2 linked regions of the Sinobacterium norvegicum genome follow. The protein of the gene in region 2 interacts with the protein of the main gene of each other region in a pairwise test. Links are inferred from orthologs where the notes say so. Each region holds a gene or a part of one and is shown on either strand. Other genes may lie near its edges. The genes, in order: trkA and ptsN.

What was found.
Region 1: the proteins of ptsN (region 2) and trkA interact in binary tests that used the Escherichia coli proteins (3 or more experiments, as listed by UniProt). The link is inferred for Sinobacterium norvegicum from one-to-one orthologs.

Annotation. Positions count from the first base shown.
Region 1 is NZ_CAKLPX010000004.1:221,556-224,800, reverse strand. The notes cover bases 228-3,141. They hold trkA (Trk system potassium transporter TrkA), read right to left. Parts: upstream 2,415-3,141; coding sequence 1,041-2,414; downstream 228-1,040. Other genes in these bases: rsmB (16S rRNA (cytosine(967)-C(5))-methyltransferase RsmB), read right to left, coding at 2,490-3,141; L9P87_RS15615 (TrkH family potassium uptake protein), read right to left, coding at 228-1,029. In the rest of the region: more of L9P87_RS15615, read right to left, coding at 1-227; more of rsmB, read right to left, coding at 3,142-3,245. UniProt on the Escherichia coli protein: Part of the constitutive potassium transport systems TrkG and TrkH. May regulate the transport activity of TrkG and TrkH systems. Binds to NAD(+) and NADH.
Region 2 is NZ_CAKLPX010000007.1:44,352-47,620, forward strand. What follows is about bases 3-2,940. They hold ptsN (PTS IIA-like nitrogen regulatory protein PtsN), read right to left. Parts: upstream 1,734-2,940; coding sequence 1,272-1,733; downstream 3-1,271. Other genes in these bases: L9P87_RS17260 (HPr family phosphocarrier protein), read right to left, coding at 103-372; rapZ (RNase adapter RapZ), read right to left, coding at 388-1,248; hpf (ribosome hibernation-promoting factor, HPF/YfiA family), read right to left, coding at 1,753-2,055; L9P87_RS17280 (RNA polymerase factor sigma-54), read right to left, coding at 2,154-2,940. Also shown: more of L9P87_RS17280, read right to left, coding at 2,941-3,269. UniProt on the Escherichia coli protein: Seems to have a role in regulating nitrogen assimilation.

The sequences.
Region 1 (3,245 bases), on a different replicon or contig from region 2:
GAGAAAGGCAAAGGTCAGCAATAGAAAGGGCAGTAAACTTGGCCAGGCCGAGAAATCGGTGGTGGCAAACCCCGTGGTTGTGGCGATAGAAACCACCTGAAATACTCCGTAAAGAAAGCTATCGGCGAAGTCGTAGGTGTGGTGAAAATACAGCAGCAACGACACCACGATACTGGCGCCAAAGAGAAAGCAAAGATAAAACCAGCACTCGGGATCTTGCCGATACTGACTGAAGCTATAGCCACGGAAGGCGCCGAAGTGGAGGGCGAAGTTGATGCCGGCGATGATCATGAAGACGCAGGCAATAAACAGAATGACGGGGTTGTTGGCGTAGTAGCCCATGCTGGCGTCATGGGTGGAAAAGCCACCGATGGCAACAGTGGAAAATGAGTGACCAACAGCGTCGAACAACGTCATGCCGGCCAACCAGTAGCTGATCGCGCAAGCTGCTGTTAGGTAAAGGTAAATTAAGAACAGCGTCTTGGCTGTCTGGGTGATGCGCGGCGTTAATTTATTATCTTTTACCGGCCCCGGTGTTTCAGCCCGGTATAGCTGCATGCCACCGATACCCAACATAGGCAGGATGGCGACAGCGATGACGATGATACCAATGCCACCTAACCACTGCAGCATCTGGCGGTAAAAGAGGATGGACTTTGGCAGTTCATCGAGGCCAGTAATCACCGTCGCGCCAGTTGTGGTGAGCCCAGAGATCGATTCGAACACCGCATCGGTGACGCTGAGGCTGGGCGAGTCCGATAAATATAACGGCAAGGCACCGAATAGGCCGAGAACGATCCAGAATAACGCGGTGATTAAGAAACCGTCGCGGGTGCGTAAATCTTTCTTCTGGTGGCGAAGTGGTAGGTAGATACCGGCTCCGATACCGAAGGTGATTAGGCAGGCGTTGAGGAAATGATAAATCGCCCCGTCTTGGTAGATCAGCGATACCATGGCCGGCAGCAGCATGGTTAAGCTGAACAGCATCAGCAAAAAACCAACGGTGCGGAAGATAGTGGGTAAGTGCATTATTAGCCTATTTAGAAGAAGCCAAAGCCAACTTGAAACAGTTGGGCGACTTCCTTGCTTTTGTTTTTGTCGACTAAGAACAAGATAACGTGATCATCGGTTTGGATAACAATGTTTTTATGGGCGATGAGCACCTCCTCTGCGCGGACGATGGCACCAATAGTAACGCCGTTGGGCAGATCGATTTCGCCGATACTCTTGCCGACCACTTTGCTGGATCGGCTGTCACCATGGGCAACAATTTCAATGGCTTCGGCCGCACCGCGACGAAGGCTGTGTACGTTTGCCATATCGCCACTGCGGACATGGGTTAGCAAGCTGCCGATGGTAATTTGCTGGGGAGATAAAGCAACATCGATCTCGCCACCTTGAACCAAATCGACGTAGGCGGGGTTGGTAATCAGGGTGATGACCTTGCCGGCGCCTAGGCGTTTGGCCAGCATCGAAGACATGATGTTGGCCTCGTCATCATTGGTCAGCGCTAAAAAGACATCGCAGTCTTCGATGTTTTCTGCCTGCAATAAGTCTTTATCCGATGCATGGCCGTGCAGCACAATGGTTCGGTTAAGGTTTTCTGAAAGCTGTCGGCAACGACTGAGGTTCTGCTCGATGAGCTTAACCTGAAAGCGAGTCTCTATCGATTCAGCCAAGCGCTCACCGATATTACCACCACCGGCGATGGTAATACGTTTATAGGGGGTGTCCAGCCGTCTAAGTTCGGCCATGACGGCGGTGATATTGTCCTTGGCAGCGATAAAGAACACTTCGTCATCGGCCTCAACCACGGTATCAGCCTTGGGGATAATGGCTTGGTCGCGCTGGAAGATAGCAGCCACCCGAGTGTCAACATTCGGCATATGCTCGCGTATTTGTTTCAGTTCTTGACCGACCATCGGGCCACCATAATAGGCTTTGACAGCGACCAACTGCACCTTGCTCTTGGCAAAGTCGACAACCTGTAAGGCGCCTGGATGCTCGAGCAACCGCTTAATATAGTTAGTCACCAACTGCTCAGGGCTGATGATGACGTCGATGGGTATGGCTTCGGGGGCAAACAGTTTTTTCTTTAACAGGTAGGGCGTGGCGCGTATGCGGCTGATTTTTGTCGGTATATGGAACAGGGTCTGAGCCACTTGGCAGGCGATCATATTGATTTCGTCACTGTTGGTGACGGCGATTAATATATCGGCATCCTCGGCACCGGCATTCTTCAATATGTTGGGGTGAGAGGCGCTGCCGCGAATAGTGCTGATATCGAGCCGATCACGAAGCTCTTTCAGCCTGGGGACGTCGGTATCAATGACGGTAATATCATTTTTCTCGCTGGCGAGACTCTCAGCCAGCGTTCCACCGACCTGACCGGCACCAAGAATTAAGATTTTCATCGCTAAACAGTTACCCCATAGCCGGCTGGCTAGTGATTGTGGCCATAATAGTTCTGTTAGATCTTGTTATGCTTACTATTGTCCGCCTGTAGCCTTTTCGATGCAAGCATAGAAGAAACCATCGCCGTCCTGCAGCCCTGTCAGCAGCTGTCGGCCAAAGGTTTGTTCGATACCCCACGCCGCCGCTATTGGCCGATGCTGGCAGTCACCGGTGAGCTCGGCAAAGCGTTTAAGCAATAAGCTGTTTTCCTGCGGCATGATTGAGCAAGTGGCATAAACCAAACGACCACCAGGCTTTAGCAGCGGCCATAGAGCCGTTAATATTTTAAGTTGTAGCTCCGCCAGAGTGGCGATGTCCTCCGGTTGCCGCATCACTTTGACATCGGGGTTGCGCCGTATCACCCCGGTGGCAGAACAGGGGGCATCGAGTAATATCTTGTCGTATTGCTGGCCGTCGAACCAGTGCTCCGGCTCGGAGGCATCGCCGGCAAACAGTGTTGCTTGCAGGCCTAGGCGTTGTAAGTTTTGCTCGACACGTTCGAGCTTGCCTTCGACCAGTTCCAAGCCGTGAACGGTTGCCGTGGTGCCCTGCTCTAATAGGTGGCAGGTTTTGCCACCGGGCGCACAGCAGGCGTCGAGCACACGCTCACCGTCTTTAATGCCGATTAAACCGGCAGCGAGTTGGGCCGACTCATCCTGTACGCTGGCCCAACCTTGAGAAAAATGGGGTAATTCTTCCACTGCCTTGGCGTGGCTAAGGTTGATACCATCGACACTGTATTGACAGGCCTTGGCATCGATGCCCTGCTCCGCCAGCAGCGCAAGGTAGTC
Region 2 (3,269 bases):
ATAATGGTGTGGGGTGAATGGGGGCGATTATGCTAGAAAAAGTATAAGACAACAACGCATTATCGGTATTATTCAACGTGGTGTAATGTTACTTATTTGCATCTATTCATCTTCGTCAAAGCGGTTATTGATCAGTTGGCAGACAGCTTCCATGGCGGCGGTTTCATCGCTGCCCTCACAGCGGATGGTTATCCAGCTACCCTTCGAGGCGGCCAGCATCATTACCGACATGATGCTTTTGCTGTCGACGCTTTTCTCATCGCGAATAATGGCGATTTGGCTGGCAAAGGCGCTGGCAACTGTTACTAGCTTGGCTGCGGCCCTGGCATGGACGCCGAGTTTATTGATGATTTCTATCTGTTGCTCAACCATGAGTATGCTGTCGCTTTATTTATTATCGAGTTCTCGGTGGCGTACCTGTACATTGTCATAAAGGGCGCTGAAATGTTGATAAAGTTTTTCCGCCATAAAGACGCTGCGGTGCTGTCCGCCGGTGCAGCCAACGGCGACAGTAGTATAAGAGCGATTATTGGCGGAGAATCGAGGCACCCAGCGTTCAAGGTATTGTTTGATATCGTCAAACATCTCTTTCACCTCATCCTGTTCTGATAAAAAGTTCTTTACCCCATCGTCAAGGCCGGTTTGGCTGCGAAGTGATGGCACCCAGTGTGGATTGGGTAGGCAGCGCAGGTCGAACACCATATCAGCATGGTTGGGGCTGCCCTTTTTAAAGCCGAATGACTGGAATTGCAGCGTCATCTGGCCGCTGTTTTGGTCGGCGACCTCAATGCGAATAAAATCACGTAACTCGTGATAGCTAAGTTTGGTGGTGTCGATGGTTAAATCGGCGATATTAGCAATCGGCTCGAGAATCACACGCTCGTCTTCAATTGCCTCCTGCAATGCGGTGTGGCGATTGCTCAACGGGTGCTTACGACGAGTTTCACTGAAACGCTTAATTAGAGAGTTGTTGTCGGCGTCGAGATAGATAACCGAGGTCTCGACTTCTTCCGGCAGTGATGAAATAAGGGTGGGAAACTCAGAGAGCGTACGAGAGCTATTGCGGGCATCGATGCAGACGGCAAGCATCTCTTGTTCGGGGGACGAGTTGGCTCTCGCCTCACTGATCAAGGCGGGCAATAGATAGGCGGGTAGGTTGTCGATACAGTAAAAGCCGACATCTTCTAACACATTAAGCGCTGTACTCTTGCCGGAGCCGGAGCGTCCGCTGATGACGACTAGTTTCATAGCTTCCCTATCTTGTAATCCAGTTAGCCTGTTGCAATGGGCTGCAAGGCGGCATCAAAAAGTTCTTGGTTGCTGTTGGTTGCCCTCAGACTTTGGCAATAATCTTCAGCGCTAAACAATTCCGCCATCATTGACAGGGCCTGAAGGTGATCATCGCAGGCTTCCTCAGGAACCATCAGCACGAACAAGATATCAACAGGCTGATCATCGATGGCATCAAACGCAACGGGTTTGTCGAGGGTGAATAAGGCGCCGGTAATCCCCAGGCAGTTGGGCACTCTGCAGTGGGGGATGGCAATGCCTTTGCCAATGCCGGTGCTGCCGAGCTTTTCTCTTGCATTAAAACGCTGAAACAGCTCCTCGTTATCAAAGGCGCTGACATCCTTGCAGATATGTTCTGCAATGATTTCTAGCACGCGTTTTTTGGAGGAGGCTGACGCACCTGAGACGGTGCGTTCTAGTGTGAGAATATTTTGCAGTTGCATGATAATTTAATAAGTCTTGCTATCTGGAGCCATGATTACTGGCGGTTTGCTTTTCTTTGTATTTCAGCAATTGACGGTCTAGCTTGTCAGTTAGCAAGTCGATTGCGGCATACATATCAGCCGCTTCCGAGGATGCGGCAATGTCGGCGCCGGTCACGTGTATCGTGGCATCGGCCCGGTGTCTGGTTTTTTCAACAGTCAGTGTAACATGTGAGTTGGTAATACTATCAGAGTGTCTACTGAGACGGCCAAACTTATTGGTGACATATTCGTGTAAAGCTTCAGTAACATCGACGTGGTGACCGCTGATATGGATTTGCATATGTTTATCCTCTGTCGCTACAGGCTGTAATTGCCCTGTTGTCTGTGTGAATACCGCATCTTGGTTGTCGCCCAATATTTGACGGGCTTATCTATAGTCTAGACCAGTTGTTTGCGTTCGTTTGAGGGAGGAATCATCATGGATTCTCTGTACTTAGCGATTGTCCGCCGGGCGACCTTAATCCCTTGCTCTGCCAGCAGCTTGGTCATTGCATTGTCGCTGAGCGGCTTGCGAGGATTTTCGGCGGCCACCAATTTTTTGATAATGGCGCGGATTGCCGTCGATGAGCATTCGCCGCCACTTTCGGTGCTGACGTGGCTGGAAAAAAAGTATTTCAGCTCGAAGATGCCCCGGGGGGTGTGCATGTATTTCTGCGTTGTCACCCTGGAGATCGTAGACTCATGCATTTCAACGGCGTCGGCGATGTCGAGCAGGACCATTGGCTTCATCGCCTCATCACCGTAGTCGAGAAAACCCTGCTGCATTTCGACAATTTTGCTGGCAACTTTCATCAGTGTTTCATTCCGACTCTGCAAGCTTTTCAGGAACCAGCGTGCTTCCTGCAAATTGTCTTTTAAAAAGGTATTGTCAGAGCTATTGTCGGCCCGCTTGATTAGCGAGGCGTAATCGTTGTTAATGCGTATGCGGGGGGCGATATCGGGGTTTAGCTCCACTCGCCAGTGTTCATCGACCTTGCGGACGTAGACGTCGGGGACAATATATTCGGCGCTGTTGGCCTCTAAGTCATCACCAGGACGGGGGTTAAGGCTTTGAATCAGGCTGATAACGGCCTTCAGTGGCGCCTCTTTGATGCGAGCTCTACGCATTAGCTGATTAAAATCTTTGTTGCCCAGTAGCGGTAAATAGTGCTCGACAACTTTTTTGGTGTCACTGAGCCAAGGGGTGGACTCGGGTAATTGGTTGAGCTGAATTAGCAGGCATTCTCTTAAATCTTGGCTGCCAACACCGGGTGGGTCAAACTGCTGAATACGATGCAGTACGGCCATTACCTCGTCGAGTTCAATGTCTAGCTGATGATCATCCTCAAAACCTTGATGGATTTCCTCGGCACTCAGTGACATAAAACCAGAGGGCTCTATGGCATCGATAACCGCGAGACCAATCACCCTATCGGTGTCGGACATGGGAGTGAGGTTTAGTTGCCATAACAGATGCTCGTGCAGGCCCTCGGCCTGACTGTTCCGGCTGTCGAT